3 regions of the Kitasatospora sp. CB02891 genome follow, and region 2 is predicted to be linked to each of the others. Evidence: predicted binding sites of a transcription regulator. Region 2 holds the regulator's gene; each other region holds the start of a gene.

Evidence for each region. Region 2 encodes HrcA, which represses chaperone genes, less so after heat shock. Its sites were predicted from a motif close to TTNGCACTCNGNNNNNCNGAGTGCNAA; they were not measured.
Region 1: the regulator HrcA is predicted to act here: its motif matches at 3,598-3,624, upstream of groL (chaperonin GroEL).
Region 3: the regulator HrcA is predicted to act here: its motif matches at 8,552-8,578, upstream of groES (co-chaperone GroES).

The regions. Positions count from the first base shown of each region.
Region 1 is NZ_NNBO01000008.1:276,492-286,662, forward strand. Features, by position in the region: gene CG736_RS20075 (ABC transporter ATP-binding protein) at 1-558, opposite strand, end outside; gene CG736_RS20080 (hypothetical protein) at 697-1,326, shown strand; gene CG736_RS20085 (hypothetical protein) at 1,349-1,708, opposite strand; gene groL (chaperonin GroEL) at 1,820-3,442, opposite strand; gene CG736_RS20095 (cold-shock protein) at 3,763-3,969, opposite strand; gene CG736_RS20100 (MoaD/ThiS family protein) at 4,531-4,809, opposite strand; gene thrC (threonine synthase) at 4,842-6,122, opposite strand; SAM riboswitch class I at 6,140-6,268, opposite strand; gene CG736_RS20110 (glucosyl-3-phosphoglycerate synthase) at 6,408-7,406, shown strand; gene CG736_RS20115 (trehalose-6-phosphate synthase) at 7,508-8,974, shown strand; gene otsB (trehalose-phosphatase) at 9,054-9,902, opposite strand; gene CG736_RS20125 (DUF3263 domain-containing protein) at 9,949-10,171, opposite strand, start outside.
Region 2 is NZ_NNBO01000003.1:117,355-127,525, forward strand. Features, by position in the region: gene CG736_RS09330 (long-chain fatty acid--CoA ligase) at 1-715, shown strand, start outside; gene hemW (radical SAM family heme chaperone HemW) at 775-2,004, shown strand; gene CG736_RS09340 (RNA polymerase sigma factor) at 2,173-2,826, shown strand; gene CG736_RS09345 (hypothetical protein) at 2,823-3,488, shown strand; gene CG736_RS09350 (DUF3097 domain-containing protein) at 3,496-4,329, opposite strand; gene CG736_RS09355 (hypothetical protein) at 4,396-4,983, opposite strand; gene htpX (zinc metalloprotease HtpX) at 5,018-5,941, opposite strand; gene hrcA (heat-inducible transcriptional repressor HrcA) at 6,213-7,286, shown strand; gene dnaJ (molecular chaperone DnaJ) at 7,356-8,495, shown strand; gene CG736_RS09375 (16S rRNA (uracil(1498)-N(3))-methyltransferase) at 8,586-9,329, shown strand; gene CG736_RS09380 (S41 family peptidase) at 9,541-10,171, shown strand, end outside.
Region 3 is NZ_NNBO01000007.1:195,079-205,249, reverse strand. Features, by position in the region: gene CG736_RS17985 (GuaB3 family IMP dehydrogenase-related protein) at 1-628, opposite strand, end outside; gene guaB (IMP dehydrogenase) at 787-2,289, opposite strand; gene shbA (RNA polymerase sigma factor ShbA) at 2,521-3,240, opposite strand; gene CG736_RS17970 (response regulator transcription factor) at 3,439-4,050, opposite strand; gene CG736_RS17965 (WhiB family transcriptional regulator) at 4,587-4,913, shown strand; gene CG736_RS17960 (LysR family transcriptional regulator) at 5,033-6,034, opposite strand; gene groL (chaperonin GroEL) at 6,368-8,002, opposite strand; gene groES (co-chaperone GroES) at 8,103-8,408, opposite strand; gene CG736_RS17945 (class I SAM-dependent methyltransferase) at 8,879-10,057, shown strand; gene CG736_RS17940 (polysaccharide deacetylase family protein) at 10,033-10,171, opposite strand, start outside.

The DNA.
Region 1 (10,171 bases), on a different contig from region 2:
TTCGCCGGTCGCAGAGTCGAGCGCGCCGGTCGGCTCGTCGGCGAGCACCAGCCGGCGCTCGCCCGCCAGCGCCCGGCCGATGGCGACCCGCTGCTGCTGGCCGCCGGACATGTCCTCCGGGAAGCGGTCGGCGAGGTGGGCGATGCCCATCTCCTCCAGCGCGACGAGCGCCTCCGCGCGGGCCTTGCGGGCCGGCACGCCGTCCAACTCCCGCGGCAGCGCGATGTTCTCCGCCGCCGTCAGGGACGGGATCAGGTTGTACGACTGGAACACGTAGCCGACCGACCGGCGCCGCACATCGGCCAGCCGCGCCCGGCTCAGGCCCTCCAGCGGGGCGCCCTCGACCAGCACCCGGCCGACCGACGGGCGGTCCAGGCCCCCGGCCAGCGCGAGCAGCGTGGACTTCCCCGAGCCGGACGGCCCCATCACGGCCAGGAACTCCCCGGCCCGCACCTCCAGGTCGATCGGGTGAAGGGCGTGCACCTCGGCCTCGCCCCGGCCGTGCACCCGGCCGACTCCCTCCAGGCGCAGCACGGCCTGCGCACTCGATCCGGTCATGGCTCCCCCTCGGAACAGCGGAACGTCTTGCATACCGAGTATGTATAGCCTCCGCACGACGACTACTCAAGTCTGCGTCATAAGTCGGTGAACTACATATAGTGTGGATCACATCCGCCAGGGAGCAGAATGACCGTCATGACCGCATCGCTGTCCGAGCGCTGGCACGCCCTGCTCACCCGCTGCGGCGCCACCGTCGACCCGGAGCCGTACGCCCGCGACCTGCTCGCCCGCTGGGCCGAACCGCAGCGCCGCTACCACACCACCGACCACCTGCGGGCCGTCCTCGACCGGATCGACGAACTCGCCGGCCACGCCGAGGACCCGGACGCCGTCCGACTGGCCGCCTGGTTCCACGACGCCGTCTACCGGCCCGACCGCTCCGAGAACGAGGAGCGCAGCGCCGCCCTCGCCTGCCGCGCCCTCCGCGAGGCGGGCCTGCCCGAACCCCTGGTCCACGAGGTCGCCCGCCTGATCCGACTCACCGTCACCCACCACCCGGCGCCCGGCGACCACAACGGCGAAGTCCTCTGCGACGCCGACCTCGCCGTCCTCGGCTCACCCCCCGACCACTACGCGGCCTACACCGCCGCCATCCGCGACGAATACGCCTTCGTCCCCCCGGACGCCTTCCGCGAGGGCCGCACCGAGATCCTCCACCACCTCCTCGCCCTCCCCGCCCTCTACCGCACCGCCGAGGCCCACGAACGCTACGACACCCAGGCCCGGGCGAACATGCAGGCGGAACTCAGGGCGCTGGCGCCATAGCGGTGCTCTCCCCGGCCGGTCCTCAGGCGAGCTCGCCGACCGCCGCGACGACGACGCCCTTCTTGCCGCACACCCAGTGCGGGTCCGCCCCCAGTTCCGGTTCGACGCTCAGCGCGTGCGGGTCGTCGTCCTCCGCCGCGCACGCGGAACAGAGCGGCCACCGCCCGTACGACTCCAGCAGCGCGTCCTGGACGTCCTGGGCGATCAGGCCGAGGACGAACTCGCGGCCGTCGGGCCACTGTTCGAGCCACCAGCGGCGGTGGGTGACGGCGTCCTCGACCAGCGAGACGATCGCGGCGTCGGCGACGTCCCGTGCGGTGAGGTCGGCGAGGATCAGCGCGCGGGCACTGTGCAGGGCGGATTCGATCTCGGGAGCGGCCATCCGCCCATTGTCCCAAAGCACCGCCGGGAGCCGGAAACGCCGTGAGGGCGGCCTCCCGAAGGAGACCGCCCTCACGGCGTGAGACTGGCTGAACCAACCGGAGGGGTCGGATCAGAAGTCCATGTCACCGCCCGGCATGCCGCCGCCGGCGGCCGCGGCGGCCTTCTCCGGCTTGTCGGCGATGACGGCCTCGGTGGTGAGGAACAGCGCCGCGATGGAGGCGGCGTTCTGCAGGGCGGAGCGGGTGACCTTGGCGGGGTCGATGATGCCGGAGGCGATCAGGTCGACGTACTCGTTGGTCGCGGCGTTCAGGCCGTGGCCGGCGGGCAGGTTGCGGACCTTCTCGACCACGACGCCGCCCTCAAGACCGGCGTTGGTGGCGATCTGCTTGATCGGGGCCTCCAGGGCCACGCGGACGATGTTGGCGCCGGTGGCCTCGTCGCCGTCCAGCTCCAGCTTCTCGAACGCGACACCGGCCTGCAGCAGGGCGACGCCACCACCGGCGACGATGCCCTCCTCGACGGCGGCCTTGGCGTTGCGCACCGCGTCCTCGATGCGGTGCTTGCGCTCCTTGAGCTCGACCTCGGTGGCCGCGCCGGCCTTGATGACGGCCACGCCGCCGGCCAGCTTGGCGAGGCGCTCCTGGAGCTTCTCGCGGTCGTAGTCCGAGTCGGAGTTCTCGATCTCGGCGCGGATCTGGTTGACCCGACCGGCGACCTGGTCGCTGTCGCCGCCGCCGTCGACGATGGTGGTCTCGTCCTTGGTGATGACGACCTTGCGGGCGGTGCCCAGCAGGTCGACGCCGGCGTTCTCGAGCTTGAGGCCGACCTCCTCGGAGATCACGGTGCCGCCGGTCAGGATGGCGATGTCGCCCAGCATGGCCTTGCGGCGGTCGCCGAAGCCCGGGGCCTTGACGGCGACGGACTTGAAGGTGCCGCGGATCTTGTTCACGACCAGGGTCGAGAGGGCCTCGCCCTCGACGTCCTCGGCGATGATGACGAGCGGCTTGCCGCTCTGCATGACCTTCTCCAGCAGCGGGAGGAGGTCCTTGACCGAGGAGATCTTGGAGTTGGCGATGAGGATGTACGGGTCCTCGAAGCTCGCCTCCATGCGCTCCAGGTCGGTGGCGAAGTAGGCGGAGATGTAGCCCTTGTCGAAGCGCATGCCCTCGGTGAGCTCGAGCTCCAGGCCGAAGGTGTTGCTCTCCTCGACGGTGATGACGCCTTCCTTGCCGACCTTGTCCATGGCCTCGGCGATGAGCTCGCCGATCTGGGTGTCGGCAGCGGAGATGGAGGCGGTGGAGGCGATCTGCTCCTTGGTCTCCACGTCCTTGGCCTGGGCCAGCAGCTGGTCGGAGACGGCGACGACGGCCTTCTCGATGCCGCGCTTCAGGGCCATCGGGTTGGCGCCGGCGGCGACGTTGCGCAGACCCTCGCGGACGAGCGCCTGGGCCAGCACGGTGGCGGTGGTGGTGCCGTCACCCGCGACGTCGTCGGTCTTCTTGGCGACCTCCTTGACGAGCTCGGCGCCGATCTTCTCGTACGGGTCCTCGAGCTCGATCTCCTTGGCGATGGAGACACCGTCGTTGGTGATGGTGGGGGCGCCCCACTTCTTCTCCAGAACGACGTTGCGACCCTTGGGGCCGAGCGTGACCTTCACGGCGTCGGCAAGCTGGTTCATGCCACGCTCAAGGCCGCGGCGGGCTTCCTCGTCAAAGGCAATGATCTTGGCCATTAGAAGTGGTCCTCCGGGACACGGTCGACTGCTCGGACCAAGGGGGTGCCCGCGACGGACGGCCCAGGAGGGTGCGGGTCCTGTCCCCGCCGCTTCCGGGGCCTCACCGGCCCGGTCCGTTGTCACTCTCACGCTGTGAGTGCTAACGCCAATGATTAGCACTCGGGGGTGTCGAGTGCAAGCCCATTCGGCGTGCTCCGACCGCCCTCCCGGGAAACCCGCAGGCCGGGCCGGAGAACGCCGACAGGCCCGGCCCGGGACGCGTCGCGCCGGGGCCGGACCTGCCGGTCGTACTGTCGTGGGTGCGGTCTGCCGAGCCGTCAGGCGCCGGCGGCGCGGACCATGTCGGCCTGCGGACCCTTCTGACCCTGCGAGATCTCGAACTCGACCCGCTGGCCCTCTTCCAGGGTGCGGTAGCCGTCCATCTGGATCGCGCTGTAGTGGACGAACACGTCCGCTCCACCGTCGACCGCGATGAAGCCGTAGCCCTTCTCGGCGTTGAACCACTTGACGGTGCCCTGAGCCATTCCGAACTCCCCTTGTGCTGTGCTGGCCCTTCAGAGATCCGCGGACGCGGACCCGGAGGTCTGGAAGACCGGCCTGTGGGGACTCCCCCCCGCACGGCGCAGCCTCTGTCGCGGCTGAATGTATCCGGATATGCGCCCTCTGCAACAGGCCCTAATTTCACGGAAATCGCGTACGCCGCAGGGGATATGACGGGGCGAAAGGTGTACGGCGCGACAATAGCCACCGGACATAACGGACGTGTCACCGCAAATCGCCGAAAGAATTATGACGGCGGCCTGACAGGTCGAGCGGCGAACGGTCCGGCGCATGTCTCAGAGCGCGGGACGGGACGGGGCCGGCGCGAGGTGCCGAACGGGGAAAAACGAGGATTGGAACGGGCCGTGACGGGGAACGGCTCTCCCGGCACTCTACTCCTTCGCCGGTCCCCGAATTCCAGCGACCCACCGGGCCGTAAACACGGCTGCCCGAACGTCTTCGGCCGATGTGCCGAGCCGCCGCCAGGCAGCTCGGAAATCGAATTCCGAGGCCTGACGGCGGCAGGGCGAATACCCGGGGCGGCGTCAGCAGCCGCCGGCCACCGCCGGAATGATCGACACCGAGGCGCCGTCCTTGATCTCGGTCTCCAGGCCGTCGGCGAAGCGCACGTCGTCGTCGTTGACGTACACGTTCACGAAGCGGCGCAGCTTGCCGGTGTCGTCCAGCAGGCGGGCGGCGATGCCGGCGTGGTTGGCCTCCAGGTCCGCGACGACGGCGGCCAGGGTGGCGCCCTCGGCGGTCACCTCGGCGGCGCCGCCGGTGTAGGTGCGGAGGATGGTGGGGATGCGGACGGTGGCGCTCATGGGGGCACTCCTAGGAAGACGTGGGGGACGGATCAGGCGGAGACGAGACCGGCGGCGCGGAAGGACTCCAGCGTCGGGCGGATCACGGCGGTCATGCCGGAGTCGGCGACCGCGTCGAGGGTCTTCAGGCCGTCGCCGGTGTTGATCGCGACGGTCTCCTTGCTCGGGTCGAGCTGCCCGGTCTCGACCAGCTTCTTCAGCACGCCGACGGTGACGCCGCCGGCCGTCTCGGCGAAGATGCCCTCGGTGCGGGCCAGCAGCTTGATCGCCTCGACCACCTGGGCGTCGGTGACGTCCTCGACGGCGCCGCCGGTGCGGCGGGCGATGTCGAGCACGTAGGGGCCGTCGGCCGGGTTGCCGATCGCCAGCGACTTGGCGATGGTGTCCGGCTTGACCGGCTTGATCACGTCGCGGCCGGCCTTGAAGGCGGCGGAGACCGGGGAGCAGCCCTCGGCCTGGGCGCCGAAGATCTTGTACGGGCGGTCCTCGACCAGGCCGAGCTTGATCAGCTCCTGCAGGCCCTTGTCGATCTTGGTGAGCTGGGAGCCGGAGGCGATCGGGATGACGATCTGCTCGGGCAGCCGCCAGCCGAGCTGCTCGCAGATCTCGAACGCCAGGGTCTTGGAGCCCTCGCCGTAGTACGGACGCAGGTTGACGTTGACGAAGCCCCAGCCCTCGCCGGCCGGGTCGCCGATCAGCTCCGAGCAGAACCGGTTCACGTCGTCGTAGTTGCCGTCGATGCCGACCAGCTCGCCGCCGTACACCCCGGCCATCACGACCTTGCCCTGCTCCAGGTCGTGCGGGATGAACACGCAGGACTTGAAGCCGGCCCGGGCCGCGGCGGCGCCCACCGCGCCCGCCAGGTTGCCGGTGGACGAGCAGGACAGCGTGGTGAAGTCGAAGGCGCGGGCGGCCTCGATCGCGCAGGCCACCACCCGGTCCTTGAACGAGTGGGTGGGGTTGCCGGAGTCGTCCTTGATGTGCAGCTGCGCGGTGAAGCCCAGCTCGCGGCCCAGGTTGTCGGCCTTCACCAGCGGGGTCCAGCCCGGGTTCAGGTTCGGCTTGTCCGCGACGTCGGCGGGGACGGGCAGCAGCGGGGCGTAGCGCCAGACGGACGCCGGCCCGGCCTCGATCCGCTTGCGCAGCTCCTCGGCGTCGTAGCCGGCGTAGTCGTAGGCGATCTCCAGCGGGCCGAAGCACTCCAGGCAGGCGAAGCTCGGGCCGAGCGGGAAGCGGGTGCCGCACTCGCGACAGGACAGCGCGGTGGCCGGACCGAGGTCGACGGCGGCAGGTGCGGGGGTGTCAACAGCCATGGTGGCGAGGCCCTTTCTCCTCATCTTCCCCGGGACGCGGTCGCGCCCGGGCCGGAATTGGCACCTGTCCCGCCGGGCCTGCAAGGCCGCGCGGGAGGGTTGCCGGGACTTCAACGGGCCGTTCCCTCAGTCCCTCTGGATGAGCAATGTGAAGTTGTGGTCGTACGCTGCGAACGACCCCGACGTGCGAAGGTCCGGGCGCAGTACGAAGACTGTAACCGAAGGCCCGTGCCGTCCAACCCCACCGTCCGAAAACCGAGACGGACCGAGACAGGGAGCGAGATCTTGCCCGAGCAGCCCGAGCCCGGGGTCCTGCCGGAAGTGGCCGACTGGCTGCGCCGCCGGTCCTGGGCGGCCGCCGACCGACCGCTCGACCGGCTGCTCGCCGCCAAGCGCGCCGCCGGGCCGGCCGGCACCGTCAGCGTGGTGCTGCCCGCCCTGGACGAGGAGCCGACCGTCGGCGAGATCGTCACCCTGATCCGCACCGAACTGATGGAACGCGTCCCGCTGGTCGACGAACTGCTGGTGGTCGACTCCGGCTCGGTCGACGGCACCGCCGCCGCGGCGGCCGCCGCCGGCGCCCGGGTGGTCCACCGGGACGCCATCCTGCCCCGGCTGCCCGCCGCCCCCGGCAAGGGCGAGGTGCTGTGGCGCTCGCTGCTCGCCAGCAGCGGCGCGATCGTCTGCTACATCGACGCCGACCTGCGCGAATTCGACCCGGCGTTCGTCTCCGGCATCGTCGGCCCGCTGCTCACCGACCCCGCCGTGCACCTGGTCAAGGCGATGTACGACCGCCCGTTCGAGGCCGACGGGGCCGTCGTCCCGGCCGGCGGCGGCCGGGTCACCGAACTGGTCGCCCGCCCGCTGCTCAACCTGCACTGGCCGCAGCTGGCCGGCTTCGTCCAGCCGCTCGGCGGCGAGTACGCGGCCCGCCGCGGCCTGCTGGAGCGACTGCCCTTCCCGACCGGCTACGGCGTCGAACTCGGCCTGCTGGTCGACGCGTTGGAACTGGTCGGGCTGGACGCGCTGGCCCAGGTCGACGTCGGCGTCCGGCACCACCGCCACCAGGACGGCCAGGCCCTCGGCCGGATGGCCGCCACCATCTACCGCACCGCCCTGGAACGCCTCGACCGCACCCACCGGCTCAAGGCCGACGCCGACCTGGTCCGGCCGCTGCTCACCCAGTACACCCGCACCACCGCCGGCTTCACCCCCCGCACCCACCCGGTGCCCGCCACCGAACGCCCCCCGATGATCACCGTCCCCGAGTACCGCGACCGCTGACCGCCGGCCCGCGCGTTGCCCGCCTGCCGCCCCGCACTGTTCACCCGGCCCGGGCCGCGCCGGGTGGTTTGGTCGGCTGATCACACGGCAAGGTTGGCTGTATGGCCGATCACGCGTCCGAACGCCCCACGCAGTCCGGAGCCGCCCCGATCCTGGTGGCCTCCAACCGCGGCCCGGTGTCCTTCCGCACGGAGGACGACGGCACGCTGAGCCTCCGCAGAGGCGGCGGCGGCCTGGTCTCCGGGCTCTCCGCGATCGATGACCCGAACGCCGTCTGGGTCTGCGCCGCCCTCTCCGACGCCGACCGCACCGCCGCCCGGCAGGCCCCCGAAGGCCGCCTCGACCGGGCCGGCCACGACGTCGGCGGACAGGCCGTCCGCATGCTCGACATCGACCCGGAGACCTTCGCCCGCGCCTACAACGGCGTCGCCAACTCCACCCTGTGGTTCGTCCACCACCTGCTGTACGACATCCCCACCAAGCCCGCCTTCGACGCCGACTTCCGCACCGAATGGGCCGCCTACCGGGCCTACAACACCGCGTTCGCCGAAGCCCTCGCCGCCGAAGCCGCCCCCGGCGCCGCCGTCCTGGTGCAGGACTACCACCTCTCGCTGGCCCCCGCGCTGCTCCGCGCCCTCCGCCCCGACCTGCGCATCGGCCACTTCTCGCACACCCCCTGGGCCCCGCCCGAGTACTACCGGCTGCTGCCCGACGACGTCGCCGCCGAAGTCCTCGAAGGCATCCTCGGCGCCGACCGCGCCGCCTTCCTCACCCGCCGCTGGGCCCTCGCCTTCGCCGACTGCTGCGAGCGCGTCCTCGGCGCGAGCGTCGACCGCGACGCCCTCACCGTAAGCCACGCAGGCCGCACCACCCGGCTCGGCGTCCACGGCCTCGGCGCCGACGCCGCGTTCCTGCGCGAGCGCGCCCACCGGCCCGACGTCGACGAACGCCTCGCCGCCCTCCGCGAAGCCGTCGGCGACCGGCGCACCGTCGTCCGGGTCGACCGCACCGAGCTCAGCAAGAACATCGTCCGCGGCCTGCTCGCCTACCGGCACCTGCTGCGCACCCGCCCCGAATGGCTCGACCGGGTCGTCCACATCGCCTTCGCCTACCCCTCGCGCACCGACCTCGCCGAATACCGGGAGTACACCGCCGAGGTGCAACGGCTCGCCGCCGAGATCAACGCCGAATTCGCCACCGCCGACTGGCAGCCGCTCATCCTGCACGTCGACGACGACTTCCCGCGCTCCCTCGCCGCGTACCGGCTCGCCGACGTCGCCCTGGTCAACCCCGTCCGCGACGGCATGAACCTGGTCGCCAAGGAAGTCCCCGTCGTCTCCGACCACGGCTGCGCCCTGGTGCTCTCCCGCGAGGCCGGCGCCCACGAGGAACTCGCCGACGACGCGATCACCGTCAACCCCTTCGACGTCATCGCCACCGCGGACGCCCTGGCCCGGGCCCTCGCCATGCCCCCGGCCGACCGCGCCGACCGCACCGGGCGACTGGCCGCCGCGGCGACGGCGCTGCCGCCGCAGCAGTGGTTCCTCGACCAACTGAACGCGCTCTAGAGCACAACCGGGGAGAGCGACCAGGGGCGCCGGGGGTACCCCTGGTGGTGCTCTCCCGGCGTCTCGCGCGCGACTGCCGTCACGCCCTCAACCGCGACGCCAACTCGTTCAGCAGGTCCACCACCCCCGCCGGCCCCGCCACCACCAGGTCTGCGCGGTCGGCGAGTTCGCGGACGGGGGCCTCGCCGGTGACGGGGCCGCTGCAGACGAGGAGGCCGGGGTGGCCGTGCTTGCGCCGCTGGGAGACCTCCTCGTAGGCGGCGAGGTCGCCGAGGTCGTCGCCGGCGAACAGCACCGGCCCGGCGTCCCGTTCCGCCAGGAACTTGCGGAGGGCGACGCCCTTGTCGACCCCCGGCGGGCGCAGTTCGAGGACCATCCGGCCGGGTTCGACCACCAGGCCGTGCCGGCCGGCCAGCTCGGTGAGCGGGGCGCGCAGCCGCGCCAGCGTGCCGTCGGGGTCGTCGGTGCGCCGGGTGTGCACGGCCAGCGCCCGTTCCTTGTCCTCCACGAAGATGCCGGCCGGGGCCTTCAAGTCGTCTAGCAGCAGGGGCAGTTCGGCCCGTACGGCGGCCACTCCCGGGGGTGGCGGCGCGGCGGTGACGGCGCCCGTCCTCGCGTCCCAGCGTTCGGCGCCGTAGTGGCCGAGGACAGTGAGGTGCTCCAGGCCGGGGGTGGCGGCGAAGCCGCCGTGGGCGGCGGCGGTCGCGGCGGGTCGGCCGGTGACGATGACGACCGAGCCGACCAGCGGGGCGAGTGCGGTCAGGGCGGGGACGACGCCGGGGTGGGCGCGGGCCTGTGCGGGGTCGGCGACGATCGGGGCGAGCGTGCCGTCGAAGTCGAGTCCCACGACCGCGGAGCGCGGGTCGGCGAGCAGGCCCGCCAGTCCGGCCCGTCCTGCCTGGGACGTGATCTGCTCAGCAATTCCCATGGCGTCGACGCTACCCGGCGGCGGCCGCCGGCGGGCGCCGATCGGTTCACTGCCGGGCGTCGCGCCGATTCTGCCGGACCCGGCGCAGCCGGTTGACCAGGACGGGGGCGTGGGCGAGTGCCTCCGGCCGGTCGAGCAGGGCGCCCAGCAGCTGGTAGTAGCGGGTGGCGGAGATGCCGAGCTCCTGCCGGATCGCCTGCTCCTTGGCGCCGGCGGTCCGCCACCCGCGGGATTCCAGTTCGAGTACCGCCCGGTCGCGGTCGGTCAGT
Region 2 (10,171 bases):
GGGCGTCCCGGTGCTGGAGGGCTACGGCCTGACCGAGACCTCGGCCGGTTCCACCGTGAACCGGGCGGAGGACTTCCGGGTCGGCACCGTCGGCATCCCGCTGCCCGGCACCGAGGTGCGGATCGCCGAGGACGGCGAGATCCTGCTGCGCGGCCCGGGCGTCATGCGCGGCTACCACGAGCTGCCCGAGCAGACCGCGGAGGTGCTGGAGCCGGACGGCTGGTTCCACACCGGAGACGTCGGCGAGCTCGGCGCGGGCGGCTACCTGCGGATCACCGACCGCAAGAAGGACATGTTCAAGACCTCCGGCGGCAAGTACGTCGCGCCGAGCGAGGTCGAGGGCAAGTTCAAGGCGATCTGCCCGTTCGTCAGCAACATCCTGGTGATCGGCAACGGCCGCAACTACTGCACCGCGCTGATCGGCCTGGACGAGCCGGTGATCATGCCGTGGGCCGCCGAGCACGGCATGGCCGGGAAGTCGTACGCCGAGGTGGTGGCGGACCCGGCCACCGTGGAGCTGATCGACGGCTACGTGAAGCGCCTCAACGGCGAGCTGCAGCGCTGGCAGACGATCAAGAAGTTCACCCTGCTCCCGCGCGACCTGGACATCGAGCACGGCGAACTCACCCCCAGCCTGAAGATCAAGCGCCCGGTGGTGGAGAAGACCTACGCCGACCGGGTGACCGCGATGTACGCGGGTGCCAACGAGGCCTGAGCACCCACGGTTCCGGTACGGCCTTCGGACTTTCGCGGGCCGTACCGGACAATGGGCACATGCCCTCCGCACTCCCCGACGGCGAACCGGTGCCGTCCGACGGCTCGCTGCCCGCCCACGCCCTGGACGGACTCGGCGCCCGGCCGTTCGGTTTCTACCTCCACGTGCCGTACTGCGCCAGCCGCTGCGGCTACTGCGACTTCAACACCTACACCGCCACCGAACTGCGGTCCTCGGGCACGGTCGCCTCGCAGGACACCTACGCGGACAACGTGATCGCCGAGATCCGCCTCGCCCGCCGGGTGCTGGGCGACACGGACCTGCCGGTGCAGACGGTGTTCCTCGGCGGTGGCACCCCCACCCTGCTGCCCGCCCGCGACCTGGTGCGGATGCTGGCCGCGCTGCGCGAGGAGTTCGGCCTGGCCGAGGGCGCGGAGGTCACCACCGAGGCCAACCCGGAGTCGGTGGACCCGGCCTACCTGGCCGAACTGCGCGAGGGCGGCTACAACCGGATCTCCTTCGGCATGCAGAGCGCCCGCCCGCACGTGCTCAAGATCCTGGACCGCCACCACACCCCGGGCCGCCCGGAGGCGTGCGTCGCCGAGGCCCGCGCGGCCGGCTTCGAGCACGTCAACCTGGACCTGATCTACGGCACCCCCGGCGAGTCCGACCAGGACTGGCAGGCCTCGCTGGACGCCGCGATCGGCGCCCGCCCCGACCACGTCTCCGCGTACTCGCTGATCGTCGAGGACGGCACCCGGCTGGCCGCCCGGGTCCGGCGCGGCGAGCTGCCGATGATCGACGACGACGTGCACGCCGACCGCTACCTGATGGCCGAGCAGGCGCTCGCCGCCGCCGGGTACTCCTGGTACGAGGTCTCCAACTGGGCCACCACGCCGGAGGGCCGCTGCCGCCACAACGAGCTGTACTGGACGGGCGCCGACTGGTGGGGCGCCGGCCCGGGCGCGCACAGCCACATCGGCGGGGTCCGCTGGTGGAACGCCAAGCACCCGGCCGCGTACGCGCAGGCGCTCGCCGAGGGCCGCACGCCCGCGCTCGGCCGCGAGGTGCTGGCCGGCGAGGACCGCCGGGTCGAGCGGATCCTGCTGGAGCTGCGGCTGATCGAGGGCTGCCCGCTCGACCTGCTCACCGACACCGGCCGCAAGGCCGCCGACCGGGCCCTCGCCGACGGCCTGCTGGAGCCCGGCCCGTACGCCCTCGGCCGGGCCGCGCTGACCCTGCGCGGGCGGCTGCTGGCCGACGCGGTGGTGCGCGACCTGGTCGACTGAGCCGGGCCGCCGGTCGGGACGGAACGCGGGTCGGGGAGGGGACGGGACGAGCCGGTCGGGCGTCAACGTGGCGACCGGCGGACCGGACCGGCGTGAAACGCTCCGCGGGGCTGCGGCCAAGTACTCGGTGAAGGGACCCACCGGGTTCCCCCGACCGAGGAGGGACGCATGCGCATCCGTGAGCACCCTCGCCACGAGGCGCGCCCCGAGGACCGTCCACCGGAGCTGACCACTCCGGACGGCTTCGGCGTGTTCTACCGCCAACACGTCAACGCCATACTCGACTTCGTCACCCGCCGGGTCAGCGATCCGCACCTGGCGGCCGACCTCACCGCGGACATCTTCGTCGCCGCGCTGGAGGCCGCCGGCAGTTACCGGCCCGAGCGCGGCACCGCGATCGGCTGGCTGTACGGCATCGCCCGGTACGTCATCGCGGGGCACCGGCGCGGCGACCACCGCGAGCGCCGGGCGATCGGCCGGCTGTCCGGCCGCCGGCTGCTCGACGAGGAGGACATCCTCGCCCTGGAGGAGCGGATCGACGCCCAGCGCGCCGTCCGCGACCTCGCGCAGCGGCACGCGGGCCTCAGCGCCCCGCTGCGGGAGGTCCTCGACCTGGTCGTCATGGACGGTCTGAGCACCGCCGAGACCGCGCAGGTGCTGGGCATCTCGCAGGCCACCGTCCGGGTGCGCATGCACCGGGCCCGCCGCCGGCTGGGCGCCGAACGGCAGCCCGCCCGCAAGGACCTGCCCCGTCCCGGCACCGCCCTGCTGATGCCCCGCCGGAGCACCCCCGCCGACCCGATGATCGAGGTGTCCCCGTGAACAGCACCCGCCGCACGCCGTCCACCAGCAACTTCGAGCAGAAGCTCGGCGAGGAACTGCTCGCCCTCGCCGCCGAACGCGGCGCCGCCACGTCTCCCGCCGGGCGCCCGAGCGTGCTGCGCCGCCGCCCGCTGACGGCCGCCGTCGCGGTCGGTGCGGCGGCCGTCGTCACCGCGCTGGTGCTGCCCGCGGTGCTGGGCGTCGAGCACGGCGGGAACGCCGCGTACGCCGTCACCCAGGAGTCCGACGGCACCATCGCGCTGCAGCTGCGCGATCCGGCGGCGCTGTCCGACATGGTCGCCACCCTGCAGCGGTACGGCGTGCGGGCAGCCGGCCTGGAGGAGGCCAGGACGCCCGAGGAGTGCACACTGCCGGAGCCGAACGGCACCCGCGCCCAGCCCGACCGGGTGCGGCCCGGCGACGGCCCGGGCATGGTGCGGATCGACCCCAAGCTCGTCCCGCCCGGGTCGACGGTGCTGCTGACGGCGGGCCGGACCCGGATCGGCGGCGGGGTGGTGACCACCTTCCGCGCCGTCGTGGTGGAGGCCGTGCCCGCCTGCGTGCCCGCGCCGCGGATCTTCGCGCGGAACACCGCCGACCCGTCCGCCCCGCCGAACGCGACCCCGACCCCGACCGTCCTGCCGTCCGCGACGTCGTCCTGAGCGGCCGTCAGGCGCTGCCGGGCTGAGTGACGAAGTCGATCAGCTCCTCGACCCGGCCGAGCAGTTCGGGTTCCAGGTCCTTCCAGCCGTCGACCGAGGCGAGGATCCGCTTCCAGGCGGCGGGGGTGTCCACCGGCCAGCCGAGACGGCGGCAGACGCCCTCCTTCCACACCTCGCCGCGCGGCACCTCGGGCCACGCCGCGAAGCCGAGGCCGGCCGGTTTGACGGCCTGCCAGACGTCGACGTACGGGTGGCCGACGACCAGCACGTGGTCGCCGGTCACCCGGCCGGCGATCCGGTGCTCCTTGGTGCCCGGCAGCAGGTGGTCGACCAGCACCCCCAGCCGGCGGCCCGGACCCGGGGCGAACTCGGCGACGATCGCGGGCAGGTCGTCCACGCCCTCCAGGTACTCGACCACCACGCCCTCGATCCGCAGGTCGTCGCCCCAGACCCGCTCGACCAGTTCGGCGTCGTGGCGGCCCTCAACGTAGATCCGCGACTCGCGGGCCACCCGGGCGCGCGCACCCGGCACCGCGACCGACCCGGACGCCGTCCGCCCCGGCCCGCGCTGCGCAGCCGGACCGGTCGGCCGGACCAGCGTCACCACCCGCCCCTCCAGCAGGAACCCGCGCGGCACCAGCGGAAACACCCGGTGCTTGCCGAACCGGTCCTCCAGGGTGACGGTGAACCCCTCCGCGGTCCGCTCGCACCGCACCACCGCCCCGCAGAACCCGGTCGCGGCCTCCTCCACCACCAGATCCCGCTCCGCCGCCACTTCCGGCGCGGGCTGCTGCCGCTTCCACGGCGGGGTCAGATCCGGCCCGTACTCCCTGCTGCGCATGCCCCGCAGTCTACGAAACCGCCCCCGACGACCCGTCAGCCGCTGTGCGGCGCCGCCACCGGGTGCTCAGTCGTCCAGGCCCGGGGCGCCCCAGACCGGGAACCAGCGGGAGAGGTCGGGCTCGATGCGGAGGTCGTTGCGGAGGAGGTTGGAGATCTCGATCTCCAGGGGGTTGTTCCGCTTCTCCTGGCCGGGGAGCTTGCACAGGGGGTAGAAGGTGCCGCGCTTGTAGAGGTAGACCAGGCCCAGGGAGCGGCCCTCGGGGTCGCGGAAGGCGACGATCGAGCAGAGCAGTTGGGGGCCGAAGCCGTTGGCCTCCAGTTCGCTGTTGACCGCGTGGAGGTCGTTGACCAGGTCGGGGAGCTCCTCGGGGGTGTGCCGGGCGAGCAGCCAGGAGTACCCGTAGTCGTCGCGGGAGGCTTCGACGGGGGTGCCGCCGCGTTCGGTGTCGGCGTCGAGGAGGGCCCGCACCTGCTTCTGGACCTCGGCGAACGCGCCGCCCTCGACGGCCGCGAAGCAGACCGACCCGAGGCCGGTGGGGAGGAATCCGGTGGCGGCCTGCAGGGTGAGCGCGGCCGACGGGATGCCGAACAGCTGGTCGAGGTCGGGCTTCACCGGCTTGCTGCGGCCGAACAGGGCGTCCAGGAATCCCACGCGGAGTGCTCCTTGCTTCAGGGGTGGGGCGGGGTCACTGCCCGAGTTCGGCGGAGATCTTCGACAGCTGGGTGAGGCGCTGCTCCAGCGAGGGGTGGGTGGAGAACAGCTGCGCGGCGGTCTCCTTGGCGCTCAGCGCGGGCGCGAAGTAGAAGGCGTTGTAGGGCTGGGCCTTGCGCAGGTCCTCGGTGGGGATGGCGGCGATCTGCCCGGTGACCTTGGTCAGGGCGGAGGCCAGTGCGCTGGGCCGTCCGGTCAGCTGGGCGGCGGCCCGGTCGGCCGCGAGTTCGCGGTAGCGGGACAGCAGCCGGGTGAGCAGGAAGCTGATCGCGTAGACCACCATCGAGGCCAGCGGGACGATGATCATCGCGATGGCGGCGTTGGAGTCGTTGCTGTTCCGGTTGCCGCCGCCCATCATTCCGCCGTACAGCGCGATCCGGGTCATCGCGCCGGCCAGCACGCCGAGGAAGCCGGCGATCGTCATCACCGCCACGTCCCGGTGCGCGACGTGCGAGAGCTCGTGCGCGAGGACGCCCTCCAGCTCCTCCGGTTCCAGTCGGCGCAGCAGGCCGGTGGTCACGCAGATCACCGCGTTCTGCGGGTTGCGGCCGGTGGCGAAGGCGTTCGGCATGTCGTTGTGGGCGACCGCGACCCGCGGTTTGGGCATGTCGGCGAGCGCGCACAGCCGGTCCACCGCGCCGTGCAGCTGCGGGAACTCCTCGGGGCTGACCTGGTGGGCGCCCATGGCCCGTTCGGTGATCTTGTCGGAGAACCAGAACTGCGCGACGAACAGGCCGCCGGAGATCAGCACCACCAGCGGCCAGGCGCCGCGCAGCAGCACGATCAGCAGCCCGGTGAAGCCGACGTAGAGCAGGCCGATCAAGAACATGGTGGTGACCATCCGACCGGTCAGGCCGCGGTCGGGGGTGAACCGGGAGTGCTGCCGTGACGCCGACATCGCTGCTCCTCCTTCGCCTCTTCGCCTTCGATGCTGCCACCGGCAGGCCCCGCGGGCACCATCCGAAACGATGGGAATCCGATGGGAATGCGGCCGGGGCGGCCTCCGGGCGTCGGCCGGTCCGGTATTCGGTCGAGGATCACGTCGGCGGACCGTTCCTGCCATCAGGCCCGGGCCGTACACTGGCAGATACGGTTCTGGCACTCTGCCCAGTTGAGTGCCAGAGTGGATCGACCACCGGTACAACGGACGACGACGGAGGTGCGCACCGATGCCGGACGACGGCAAGCCCGACGGCCGCCTGATCGACACGCGTTCGTCCGTGCGCCCGCTGGACGAGCGCCGGCTCGCCGTGCTGCGCGCGATCGTCCAGGACTACGTGGGCACCGAGGAGCCGGTCGGCTCCAAGGCCCTGGTGGAGCGCCACAACCTGGGCGTGTCACCGGCCACGGTGCGCAACGACATGGCCGCGCTGGAGGAGGACGGGTTCATCCACCAGCCGCACACCAGTGCGGGGCGGATCCCGACCGACAAGGGCTACCGGCTGTTCGTCGACCGCCTCGCCGAGGTGAAGCCGATGACGGCTCCGGAGCGCCGGGCGATCCGGCACTTCCTGGAGGGCGCGGTCGACCTGGACGACGTGGTGGCCCGTACGGTGCGGCTGCTCGCGCAGCTGACCCGGCAGGTCGCGGTGGTCCAGTACCCGTCGCTGACCCGTTCCACGGTGCGGCACATCGAACTGGTGTCGCTCACCCCGACCAAGCTGATGCTGGTGCTGATCACCAACACCGGCCGGGTCGAGCAGCGGATGGTGGACTGCCCCGGTCCGGTCGGCGAGAGCCTGCTGGCCGAGCTGCGGGCCAGGCTCAACGGCACGGCGGGCGGCTGTCGGCTGCCCGAGGTGCCGACCCTGCTGGAGGACCTGCCGGCCGGTTTCGAACCGGCCGACCGGCCCTCGGTCAGCACCGTGCTGACCGTCCTTTTCGAAACGCTCGCCGAGCAGAACGAGGAACGGATCATGCTGGCGGGCACCGCCAACCTGACTCGTTTCGGCCACGACTTCCCGCTGTCCATCCGTCCGGTGCTGGAGGCACTGGAGGAGCAGGTGGTGCTGCTGCGCCTGCTGGGTGAGACCGGGGACTCCGCGATGACGGTCCGGATCGGCCACGAGAACGCCTACGAGGGCCTGAATTCCACGTCGGTGGTCTCCGTCGGTTACGGTTCGGGCGACCAGAGCGTGGCAAAGCTGGGAGTGATCGGTCCGACCCGGATGGATTACCCGGGCACAATGGGGGCGGTGCGAGCGGTGGCACGGTACGTCGGCCAGATCCTGGCCGAGTCATAGCAAGGCTGCGTGAATCCCTCACGCAGCCGTCGCAAGCACTTCTAGAGGCGGAACAAACCGGAGCATTTGGTGGCCACGGACTACTACGCGGTACTCGGCGTCCGACGCGACGCGGGGCAGGACGAGATCAAGAAGGCGTTCCGACGCCTCGCCCGTGAACTGCACCCGGACGTCAACCCGGACCCGAAGACGCAGGAGCGGTTCAAGGAGATCAACGCCGCCTACGAGGTGCTCTCCGATCCGCAGAAGCGTCAGGTCTACGACCTGGGCGGCGACCCGCTGTCGCCCAACGGCGGCGGCGCGGGCGGTTTCGGCGCCGGTGCGGCCGGGTTCGGCTTCTCGGACATCATGGACGCCTTCTTCGGCGCCGCGACCGGCCAGCGCGGCCCGCGTTCGCGGACCCGCCGAGGCCAGGACGCGATGATCCGACTGGAGATCACCCTGGAGGAGGCCGCGTTCGGCACCACCAAGGAACTCCAGGTCGACACCGCCGTCACCTGCACCACCTGCAGCGGAGAGGGCGCCGCGCCCGGCACCTCCGCGCAGACCTGTGACATGTGCCGCGGCAAGGGCGAGGTCTCCCAGGTCACCCGGTCCTTCCTGGGCCAGGTCATGACCTCCCGCCCCTGCCCGCAGTGCCAGGGCTTCGGCACCGTCGTCCCGACCCCGTGCCCGGAGTGCGCGGGCGACGGCCGGGTCCGGGCCCGCCGCACCCTCACGGTGAAGATCCCCGCCGGTGTCGACAACGGCACCCGGATCCAGCTGGCCGGCGAGGGCGAGGTCGGCCCCGGCGGCGGCCCGGCCGGCGACCTGTACGTGGAGATCGCCGAGACCAGCCACGCCGTCTTCCAGCGCCGGGGCGACGACCTGCACTGCACGGTCACCATCCCGATGACGGCCGCGGCGCTCGGCACCCAGGTGCCGCTGCAGACCCTGGACGGCCTGGAGGAGGTCGACATCCGGCCCGGCACCCAGTCCGGCCAGTCGATCCCGCTGCACGGCCGCGGCATCACGCATCTGCGCGGCGGCGGCCGGGGCGACCTGATAGTGCATGTCGAGGTGCAGACGCCCACCAAGCTCGACCCGGAGCAGGAGGAGCTGCTGCGGCGGCTCGCCGTGATCCGCGGCGAGGAGCGTCCGTCCGGCCAGTTCGCCCCTGGCCAGCAGGGCCTGTTCTCCCGGCTGAAGGACGCCTTCAACGGCCGGTGAGACCTGTTCCTTCCGGGCCGGGAGTGGTGCACGCCACCGCTTCCGGCCCGGGTTTTTTGTTGCTCCAGACGTGAGAGGGTTCCTGTTCCGATGACCGCACCGGTGTTCGTCGTCGACGACCTGGCGGGCGCCACCCCCGGCGCCACCGTCCGCCTCGACGGCCCCGAAGGACGGCACGCCGTCGCCGTCAAGCGCCTGGAACCCGGCGAGGCCGTCACCCTCGCCGACGGGCGCGGCCGCGGCGCGGACGGCACCGTCGCCGCGGTGCACGGCAAGGACGCGCTGGACGTGCTGGTGGCCGCCGTTCGCGAGGAGGCTGCGCCCGCGCCCCGGATCACCGTCGTCCAGGCGCTGCCCAAGGGCGACCGCGGCGAACTCGCCGTCGAGACCATGACCGAGGTCGGCATCGACGCGGTGGTGCCGTGGGCGGCCTCCCGGTGCATCACCCAGTGGAAGGGCGAGCGCGGCACGAAGGCCCTCGCCAAGTGGCGGGCGACCGCGCGCGAGGCGGGCAAGCAGGCGCGGCGGCTGCGCTTCCCCGAGGTGCACGACCTGATGACGACCCGTCAGCTGCTCCCGCTGCTGTCCGGCGCCTCCTTCGCCGCCGTCCTGCACGAGGACGGGTCGCTGCCGCTGGCCACGGCGGAGCTGCCCGCTTCCGGCGAGATCGTGCTGATCGTCGGGCCGGAGGGCGGGGTGTCCCCGGACGAGATCGCCGCGTTCGCGGAAGCCGGCGCGAAGCCGTACCGACTCGGGGCGTCCGTCCTGCGCACCTCCACGGCGGGGGTCGCGGCGGGAGCGCTGCTGCTCGGCCGCACCGGTCGCTGGGGGTAAAGGAGCGCAGCGACAGGGGCGCGGGGAACTGCGCGAAGGGGAACGCATCCGTCCGCAAGATCGCGACGCAGGACAATGACCTGCACTTGATCGCGACCTGGCGGACGTGGTGTGCGCTTGTCGCGCAGCTCCCCGCGCCCCTGTCCTCGCACCCCTCCGCTCTCGCGGAAATTGCCCCTCACCCCTGAGTTCGCACCCCTATGGTGGCCGGGTGACCGATTCGACGCGCGGGTATCTGCGCCACCCCCATCTGCATGGCGATGTTGTCGCCTTCGTTGCCGAGGACGACGTCTGGCTGGCCCCCGTCGAGGGCGGGCGGGCCTGGCGATTGACGGCGGATCAGGTGCCGGTCGGCGCCGTGCGCATCTCGCCGGACGGGCGGACGGTGGCGTGGACGTCGCAGCGGGACGGGGCGCCGGAGGTGCATGTCGCGCCGGCGGCCGGCGGGCAGGCGCAGCGGTTGACGTACTGGGGGAGCCCGTTCACGGCGTTGGTGGGGTGGAGCGGCGACGGGCGGCCGATCGCGATCACCACCGCGGGGCAGCAGACGATCCGCCGGACGTGGGCGTTCGCGGTGCCGTTGGACGGCGGTGAACCGGAGCGGCTGCCGTACGGGCCGATCGGGTCGCTGGCGTTCGAGGCGGTGCCGGCGGGGGCGACCGGCGGGCGGGTGCTGCTGGGGACGCACAACCGGGAGGCCGCGCACTGGAAGCGCTACCGGGGCGGCCGGGCGGGCAAGCTGTGGGTCGGCGGGGCCGAGTTCGAGCGGCTGCACGCCGGGTTGGACGGCCAGCTGGAGTGCCCGATGTGGGTGGGCGACCGGGTGGCGTTCCTGTCCGACC
Region 3 (10,171 bases), on a different contig from region 2:
CACCGGTGCGCATCAGGTGCAGCGCGGCGGTGTAGGTGGCGCAGCCGCCGACGATCACCGGGACGTCCAGCTCGTAGATGAACTGCTTCAGGTTCAGCGGCTCGGCCGCGCCCGACACGTGCTCGGCGGACACCGTGGTGCCGCGGATCACGAACACGTCGACGCCGGCGTCCACCACGGCCTTGGAGAACTCGGCGGTGCGCTGCGGCGACAGCGCCGCGGCGGTGACCACGCCCGAGTCACGGACCTCCTTGATCCGCTCCTTGATCAGCTCGGCCTTGATCGGCGCGGCGTACACCTCCTGCAGGCGACGGGTCGCGTCCGCCTCGTCGGAGATCGACGCGATCTCCTCCAGCAGCGGCTGCGGGTCCTCGTACCGCGTCCACAGGCCTTCCAGGTTCAGCACGCCCAGGCCGCCCAGCTGCCCGATCGCGATCGCCTGCTGCGGCGACACCACGCTGTCCATCGGCGCCGCCAGGAACGGCAGCTCGAACCGGTAGGCGTCGATCTGCCAAGCGATCGAGACCTCCTTCGGGTCACGCGTACGGCGGCTGGGGACGACGGCGATGTCGTCGAAGGAGTACGCCCGGCGGCCGCGCTTGCCTCGCCCGATCTCGATCTCAGTCACTTCGAGCCCTTCTGCTGCTTTCCATCTCCCGACCGGGTCACCCCGGTCGCCACCCAAGTATCCCGTACCGCCCCGGCCGCCCCGTCAGGGGCGCACCGAACAGCGGAAACCGCCCGGACTGCAGCGTGGACTGCGATCCGGGCGGCTCCCCGGAACCCTTAGCGCGAGGTGTAGTTCGGCGCCTCGACCGTCATCTGGATGTCGTGCGGGTGGCTCTCCTTGAGGCCCGCCGAGGTGATCCGGACGAACCGGCCCTTGGTCTGCATCTCGTCGACCGACCCGGCGCCGACGTAGCCCATGGTCTGCCGCAGGCCGCCGACCAGCTGGAACAGCACCGCGGACAGCGGGCCGCGGTACGGCACCTGGCCCTCGATGCCCTCGGCGATCAGCTTCTCGTCCGAGGACACCTCGGCCTGGAAGTAGCGGTCCTTGGAGAAGGACTTCGCCTGGCCGCGGGTCTGCATCGCGCCCAGCGAGCCCATGCCGCGGTACGACTTGTACTGCTTGCCGTTGATGAACAGCAGCTCGCCCGGCGACTCCTCGCAGCCGGCCAGCAGCGAGCCCAGCATCACGGTGTCGGCGCCGGCGCACAGCGCCTTGCCGATGTCACCGGAGTACTGCAGGCCGCCGTCGCCGATGATCGGGACGCCCGCGCTCTGACAGGCCTGCGCGGCCTCGTAGATCGCGGTGACCTGCGGCACGCCGACGCCGGCGACCACGCGGGTGGTGCAGATCGAGCCCGGGCCGACGCCGACCTTCACGCCGTCCACGCCCGCGTCGATCAGCGCCTGCGCGCCGTCCCGGGTGGCGACGTTGCCGCCGACCACGTCGACCGACACGGCGGACTTGATCTTCGAGATCCAGGCCAGCGCGTTGTGCGAGTGGCCGTGCGAGGTGTCCACCACGAGGAAGTCCACGCCCGCGCCGACCAGCGCCTGGGCCCGGTCGAACGCCTCCGCGGAGGCGCCGACGGCGGCGCCGACCAGCAGACGGCCCTCGGCGTCCTTCGCGGCGTTCGGGTACTTCTCCGCCTTGACGAAGTCCTTGACGGTGATCAGGCCCTTGATCCGGCCCTCGTCGTCGACCAGCGGCAGCTTCTCGATCTTGTGGCGGCGCAGCAGCGCGATCGCGTCCTCGCCGGAGATCCCGACCTTGCCGGTGATCAGCGGCATCGGCGTCATGATCTCGGCGACCTTGCGGCTGCGGTCGGTCTCGAAGGCCATGTCACGGTTGGTGACGATGCCCAGCAGCTTGCCGTCCGGGCTCGCGACCGGGACGCCGGAGATCCGGAACCGGGCGCACAGCGCGTCGGCCTCGGCCAGCGTGGCCTCCGGGCCGACCGTGATCGGGTCGGTCACCATGCCGGACTCGGAGCGCTTCACCAGGTCGACCTGGTTGACCTGGTCCTCGATCGACAGGTTGCGGTGCAGGACGCCGACGCCGCCCTGCCGGGCCATCGCGATCGCCATCCGCGACTCGGTGACCTTGTCCATCGCCGCCGACAGCAGCGGGATGTTGACCCGCACGTTCCGGGAGATCCGCGAGGAGGTGTCGACCTGGTTGGGGAGCACCTCGGAAGCCCCGGGCAGCAGCAGGACGTCGTCGTACGTGAGTCCGAGCATCGCGAACTTCTCGGGTACGCCGGCGGCGTTGTAAGACATGGGGAACCTTCCGTGGCGGGCCGTCGTTCTGCGCACGGGCGCCAGGGCTCTCTCGGCCGCCAAGGACGCCCGGCGTTCGGTCGATCCTCCAACCGAGGACCGCGCACACCGGAGAAACTTTGGCGACCCGACCAGGCGCCGATACCCCATGGTACTGGTGCCGCGGGGTGTGTCGTCGCGCCCTCTTGACAACGCGCGCGCCCCCGCGCTTCTTCCCCCCGGCCGGACCGGCTAGCCGGACTCCTCCGCCAGCGCCCGCAGCCGCGACAGCGCCCGGTGCTGGGCCACCCGCACCGCGCCCGGCGACATGCCGAGCACCTCGCCGGTCTCCTCCGCCGACAGCCCGTCCGCCACCCGCAGCAGCACCAGCTCGCGCTGCCGGGCCGGCAGGTTGGACAGCAGCTCCTTGATCCACGCGGCGTCGCTGGACAGCAGCGCCCGCTCCTCGGGGCCGAGCGAGTCGTCCGGCGTCTCCGGCAGGTCGTCCGGCGGGATCACCGTCGAACCGGGCCCGCGCATCGCGGCCCGCTGCAGATCGGCGATCTTGTGCGCGGCGATCCCGTACACGAAGGCCTCGAACGGGCGGCCGGTGTCCCGGTAGCGGGGCAGCGCGCACAGCACGGCGACGCACACCTCCTGCGCCACGTCGTCCACGTGGTGCCGGGCCCCGCCGGGCAGCCGGACCAACCGCCCCCGGCAGTACCGCAGCGCCAGCGGCAGCACGTACCCGAGCAGCGCCTCGATCGCCGGGCCGTCCCCGCGCACCGCGGCCGCGACCAGCGCGGCCTCCTCCGGCGAGGTGGCACCCGCGACCTGCGGACGGGCGCCCGCATCCGACGCACCGTCGGATCCCGCCGCCCGGCCCTCCGGCGCCGACGACGGAGCGGCAGCCGCACCCCCGGGGGCGGGCTGCGCCGGTTCGGTGCCGGCGGCCTCCTCGTCGTCATGCATCGGTCCATGGTGCCTGGTCGGACCGGAAAACGCGGCACCGCGTCCGGACTTGTGCATCGGAACGTTATGCGTCGCCGGGTGCACCGTGCCGCCTCCCCTGCCTGTCCGCTGGTCCCCGAGGTGCTCCACTACTCCATGGTGCAGCCTCGGGACCACAACGTCACACGTCCGAGCGAACGCAGTTGTCCCCGCACCCGCTCAGCGGACCAGGCCCCAGCGGAAGCCCAGCGCCACCGCGTGCGCGCGGTCCGAGGCGCCGAGCTTCTTGAACAGCCGCCTGGCGTGCGTCTTCACGGTGTCCTCGGACAGGAACAGCTCGCGGCCGATCTCCGCGTTGCTGCGGCCGTGGCTCATCCCCTCCAGCACCTGGATCTCACGGGCCGTCAGAGTCGGTGCGGCGCCCATGTCCGGGCTGCGCAGCCGGCGCGGCGCCAGGCGCCAGGTCGGGTCGGCCAGCGCCTGGGTGACGGTGGCCCGCAGCTCGGCGCGCGAGGCGTCCTTGTGCAGGTAGCCGCGGGCCCCGGCGGCGACCGCGAGGGCCACGCCGTCCAGGTCCTCGGCCACGGTGAGCATGATGATCCGGGCGCCCGGGTCGGCCGAGAGCAGTCGGCGGACCGTCTCCACCCCGCCGAGCCCGGGCATCCGAACGTCCATCAGAACGAGATCGGAACGGTCGGCCACCCAGCGGCGGAGGACCTCCTCACCGTTCGTCGCAGTGGTCACCCGGTCCACGCCGGGCACGGTCGCCACCGCACGGCGCAGTGCCTCCCGGGCGAGCGGGGAATCGTCGCAGACGAGTACGGATGTCATGACCGTCCTCCGCAGCTGATCCGCGTCACGTTGAGCCTCCTGGCTGGTACGAACCTCTCCGACACGGCCGCCGGGACGGACCCCGTTCCGATCGCCTCGCTCCGCGACCGATCCCGATGTCCTGCGCCTGCTGACCGCCTCCGTACATCCAACGACCGTCACTCGAATGAGTTACGGCTCAGGTCCATCTCCACCACTGTACGTGGCCGACCCATCACACAAGAGCCACCTCGCGGTGCACACGCCGCACTTTTGTGCAGCTCGCGCGCGGTGTCCGCGCCGCGCACGCCTTCCGACCGCGGCCCGCGCCCCGTCGAGCCTCCGATCGGGGAGTGGCGCGACTCAAAACCTATTGCACCGTTTGTCCGTTTTTATAGCTTCCGTTAGGTCATTGACTGTTGTGTCGGACTGTGGGTGACTTGTCCGTGTAGTTGGGTGTAAGTCATATTTCCAGGTGTCCGTATCGGTCCCGTGCAGCCTCGCCGGAGCAAGCCCGTCCGGGCCGCCAGGTCCCGTACCCTCGAAGGGAATGAGCCATGGCAGATTTCTCCCGCCTCCCCGGCCCCAACGCAGACCTCTGGGACTGGCAGCTCTCCGCCGCCTGCCGCGGCGTCGACAGCTCGCTGTTCTTCCACCCCGAGGGCGAACGCGGCGCGGCCCGGACCTCCCGCGAGGCGAGCGCCAAGGAGGTCTGCATGCGCTGCCCGGTACGCGCCCAGTGCGCGGCCCACGCCCTCGCCGTCCGCGAGCCCTACGGGGTCTGGGGCGGCATGACGGAGGACGAGCGCGAAGAGCTGCTCGGCCGCTCCCGCAACCGACTGGTCCAGGTCCCGCTGGCGATGCCGCAGACCGTCCGCCACTGAGCGCCCGATGAGCGGCCGCGCATGCCCCCGTCAGCTGTCCCGGCAGCGGCCCTCGAACAGCTGAAAAAACGTTTCCCTGAATCCGCCGCGCCGCCCGCCCACCGGCCGGCGCGGACGCCTCACCGGGCGGCGGCCGCCGCCGCGAGCTGATCCAGCATCAGCTCCACCGCCGGAACCCCCGCCAGGTCCGGCAGGGTCAGCGCCACCACCTCACGCCGCGCGGGCTCCCCCGACGCGACCCGCACCGGCACCGCCACCACCCCCGGATGCCGCACCGACTCCAGCGCCAGGCCCGGCAGCACCGCCACCCCCAGACCCGCGCCCACCAGGCCCACCACCGCCGGGTAGTCGTCGGTGGCGAACTCGATCGCCGGCGCGAAGCCCGCGTCCGTGCACAGTTCCACCAGGTGCCCCCGGCACTGCGGACAGCCCGCGATCCACTGCTCCCGCGCCAGCTCCGCGAGATCCACCGGCTCGCCCTCGCCCCGGCCCGCCAGCGGATGCCCCGCCGGCACCAGCCCCACCAGCGGATCGTCCAGCAGCGGCCGCACCACCAGCTCCGACCAGTCGTTCGCCGCGGCCGTCGCCGCCGCCTCCAGCGCCGCCTCCGCGCGGGCCTCGCGCAACGTCGCGTGCGGGGACGGCAGGCTCAGCCCGCCCTGCGAGTCCGGGTACCGGAACGCCAGCGCCACCTCGCACTCCCCGCCCCGCAGCATCGCCAGCGCCTGCGGCGGCTCCGCCTCCACCAACGACACCCGCACCCCCGGATGCGCCGCCCGCACCTGCGCCACCGACCGCGGCACCAGCGTCGAACTCGCCGTCGGGAACGAGACCAGCCGCACCCGGCCCGCCCGCAGCCCGGCGATCGCCGCGACCTCCTCCTCGGCGGCCGACAGCCCCGCGAGGATCCCGTTCGCGTGCTTCAACAGCACCCGCCCGGCCTCGCTCAGCTGCATCTCCCGCCCCGACCGCACCACCAGCGGGGTGTCCACCGCCTTCTCCAGCGCCTTCATCTGCTGACTCACCGCAGGCTGCGTGCACCCCAGCTCCCGCGCCGCAGCGGAGAACGACCCGGTCCGGGCGACGGCATGCAGAACACGGAGATGGCGGGCTTCAATCACGCCATCAACCTTAGGGGAGAGCGCAGCAGGCACGGACGGACGCGAAACCGGGGGCGCGAGCGGGTGCGAAAGCAGGGACGCTGGGGGTACCCCCAGGCGAAGCCGAGGGGGCGGAACTGCGCGCAGCGGAAGGCACTCGTCAGCAAGATCGCAACGCCGGACAATGACCTGCACGTGCTCGCGACCTTGCGGACGTGGCCTGCGCTTGTCGCGCAGTCCCCCGCCCATGCGAAAGGGCGCGAGGCCCTGCACGCTCCGAGCCTCGCACTACGAGAGTGCAGGGCCGGTCGCGCAGTTCCTCGCGCCCCTCATTGCCGCCTAGCGGCCAGTGCTTCAGTGGCTGTGGCCGTGCCCGCCGTGCGAGTGGCCGTGGCCCGCCGCGTCGTCCTCTTCCTTCTTCTCGACCACGAGGGTCTCGGTGGTGAGGAGGAGGGAGGCGATGGAGGCGGCGTTCTCCAGGGCGGAGCGGGTGACCTTGACCGGGTCGATGACGCCGGCCTTGACCAGGTCGCCGTACTCGCCGGTGGCGGCGTTGTAGCCCTGGCCGGCCTCCAGCTCGGAGACCTTGGAGGTGATGACGTAGCCCTCAAGACCGGCGTTCTGGGCGATCCAGCGCAGCGGCTCGACCAGGGCGCGGCGGACCACGGCGACACCGGTCGCCTCGTCGCCGGACAGGCCGAGGCCGTCCTCCAGGACCTTCGCGGCGTGCACCAGCGAGGCGCCGCCACCGGCGACGATGCCCTCCTCGACCGCGGCGCGGGTCGCGGAGATGGCGTCCTCCAGACGGTGCTTGCGCTCCTTGAGCTCGACCTCGGTGGCCGCGCCGACCTTGATCACGCAGACGCCGCCGGCCAGCTTGGCGAGGCGCTCCTGGAGCTTCTCGCGGTCCCAGTCGGAGTCGGTGTTGGCGATCTCGGCCTTGATCTGGGCGACCCGGCCGGCGACCGCGTCGGACGCGCCGGCGCCGTCGACGACGATGGTCTCGTCCTTGGTGACGGTGATGCGGCGGGCGGAGCCCAGCACGTCCAGGCCGACCTGGTCGAGCTTGAGGCCGACCTCCTCGGAGATGACCTGGCCGCCGGTCAGGGTGGCGATGTCGCCGAGGATGGCCTTGCGGCGGTCACCGAAGCCGGGGGCCTTGACCGCGACCGCGTTGAAGGTGCCGCGGATCTTGTTGACCACCAGGGTGGAGAGGGCCTCGCCGTCGACGTCCTCGGCGATGATCAGCAGCGGGCGGGAGCCGCCGGCCTGCAGAACCTTCTCCAGCAGCGGCAGGAGCTCCTGGATGCTGGAGATCTTGCCCTGGTTGATCAGGATGTACGGGTCCTCCAGGATGGCTTCCTGGCGCTCCGCGTCGGTGACGAAGTACGGCGAGAGGTAGCCCTTGTCGAACTGCATGCCCTCGGTGAACTCGAGCTCGACGCCGAAGGCGTTGGACTCCTCGACGGTGATGACACCGTCCTTGCCGACCTTGTCGATCGCCTCGGCGATCAGCTCGCCGACCTGGGTGTCCTGGGCGGAGAGGGAGGCGACGGCGGCGATGTCGTCCTTGCCCTCGATCTCGCGGGCGATGGACAGCAGGTGCTCGGAGACGGCGGCGACGGCCTTGTCGATGCCCTTCTTCAGGGCGGCCGGGCCGGCGCCGGCGGCGACGTTGCGCAGACCCTCGTTGACCAGGGCCTGGGCCAGCACGGTGGCGGTGGTGGTGCCGTCGCCCGCGACGTCGTTGGTCTTGGTGGCGACCTCCTTGACCAGCTGCGCGCCGAGGTTCTCGTACGGGTCGTCGAGCTCGACCTCGCGGGCGATGGTCACACCGTCGTTGGTGATGGTGGGAGCGCCGAACTTCTTGTCGATGACGACGTTGCGGCCCTTGGGGCCGATGGTCACCTTGACGGTGTCGGCAAGCTTGTTGACGCCGCGCTCCAGCGAGCGGCGGGCGTCCTCGTCGAACTGCAGGGTCTTCGCCATGATCCCGTTTCCTCAGGGTGTGGTCTGCGTACGTGGAGCAACAACCGCGCCCCGGGCCCCTGTCAGTGCTGACACGGATCCGGGGCGGGCTGGGGACGTCTTACTTCTCGATGATGGCGAGAACGTCGCGAGCCGAGAGGACGAGGTACTCCTCGCCCTGGTACTTCACCTCGGTGCCGCCGTACTTCGAGTACAGGACGATGTCACCGACGGCGACGTCGAGCGGCAGACGCTGGCCGTCCTCGAAGCGGCCCGGGCCGACGGCAAGGACGACACCCTCCTGGGGCTTCTCCTTGGCAGTGTCCGGGATCACCAGGCCGGAGGCGGTGGTGGTCTCGGCGTCGAGCGGCTGGACCACAATGCGGTCCTCGAGCGGCTTGATGGCAACCTTGCTGCTGGTGGTCACGTCCGAGCTCCCCTTCGGAGATTACGGGGTTGTCTAACAGGTAGGTGGGCGATGGTGCGCAACTGCCGTCGCGGGGGTCAGACACGCATCTTCGCGTTAGCACTCCCCCTGGAGTGAGTGCCAGGAACGACCTTAGGACGCCGTTAGCACTCAGTCAACCAGAGTGCCAACGACGTCGTGTCGGAGTTTTCCGCCCGACCCGGCCCGTTTCGAGCACGGATACTCAGGCGGCACACCAACTCCCTTGCCACGCTTGGCCCATGGCGACGGGGCGGCCGGGGCGGCCGCGCTGTGCGGGCTGTTCGCACTGACGGCGGTGACCGGGACGGCGCCGGCCCTGGTGCGGACCGCCCGGCGGGGGTACCGGATCACGCCGGTCGCGCTGCTGACGGCGGGTCCGCTGCCGGCCGTGGTCCTGGACTCGACGACAGCGCCCCGACCCACCGGCGCCGGGCGGCGACAATGGGGCCGTGGAGATCGAATCGTTCCGGGCGCTGCTGACCGAGCAGGGGCAGGCGCTGCTGGCCGAGTTGCGGGAGTTCACCGCGGATCAGGAGCTGGCGCTGGCGACCCGGCTGCGGCGGGACTACCCAGCGGAGCTGGTGCGGGCGGCGTTCGAGCAGGCGCGGTTGCGGCAGCGGGCGGAGGCGAAGTTCGGGGCGGACGCCCGGGGGATGTACTTCACGCAGCACGGGGTGGAGCAGGCGACGCGGCGCAATGTGGCCGAGTGGCGGGCGGGGCGGTTCGCGGCGCTCGGGGTGAAGCGGCTGGCGGATCTGTGCTGCGGGATCGGCGGGGACGCGGTCGCGCTGGCCCGGGCCGGGATCGCGGTGCTGGCGGTGGACCGGGACGAGCTGACCTGCGAGGTGGCGCGGGCGAACGCGGCGGCGCTGGGCGTGGCGGAGCTGGTGGAGGTGCGCTGCGCGGACGTCGCGGACGTCGACACGGACGGCTTCGACGCGGTGTTCACCGATCCGGCGCGGCGTACCTCGCGCGGCCGGGTGTTCGACCCGGAGGCGTACTCGCCGCCGCTGTCCTGGGCGGTGGAGGCGGCCCGGCGCACCCCGTTCGGGGCGTTGAAGGTGGCGCCGGGGATCCCGCACGAGCTGGTGCCGGAGGGCGCCGAGGCGGAGTGGGTGTCGGACCGGGGCGAGGTGAAGGAGGCGGTGCTGTGGTTCGGCACCGCGGCCGCCGAGCCGTACCGGGCGACGCTGCTGCCGGGCCCGCACTCGCTGACCGGCGGGGCGCTGCCGGACCCGCCGGTGGGTCCGGTGGGGCGGTACCTGTACGAGCCGGACGGCGCGGTGATCCGGGGCCGGATGGTCGCCGAGGTGGTCGAGTCGACGAACGGTCGGCTGATCGATCCGATGATCGCGTACGTCACCTCGGACGAGCTGCGTCCGACGCCGTACGCGCACGCCTACGAGCTGACGGACGTGCTGCCGTACAACGTGAAGAAGTTGAAGGCGCTGGTGAAGGAGCGCCGGATCGGCACCGTGGTGATCAAGAAGCGCGGGGCGTCGGTGGTCCCGGAGGAGCTGCGGCGGCAGTTGAAGCCGGCCGGGCCGAACGCGGTGACGGTGATCGTGGCCCGCACCGCGGCCGGCCCGGTGATGATGCTGGGTCAGCCGGCGGGCTTGGCGATGTAGTCGTCGAGGCGGGCGACCGCGAAGCCCTGTTCCTGGATGCGGGCGAGCATCTCGCCGAACATCGCGGTCATGGTCTCGCCCTTGAGCTCGGACGGGCCGCGGAAGTGGGCGAGG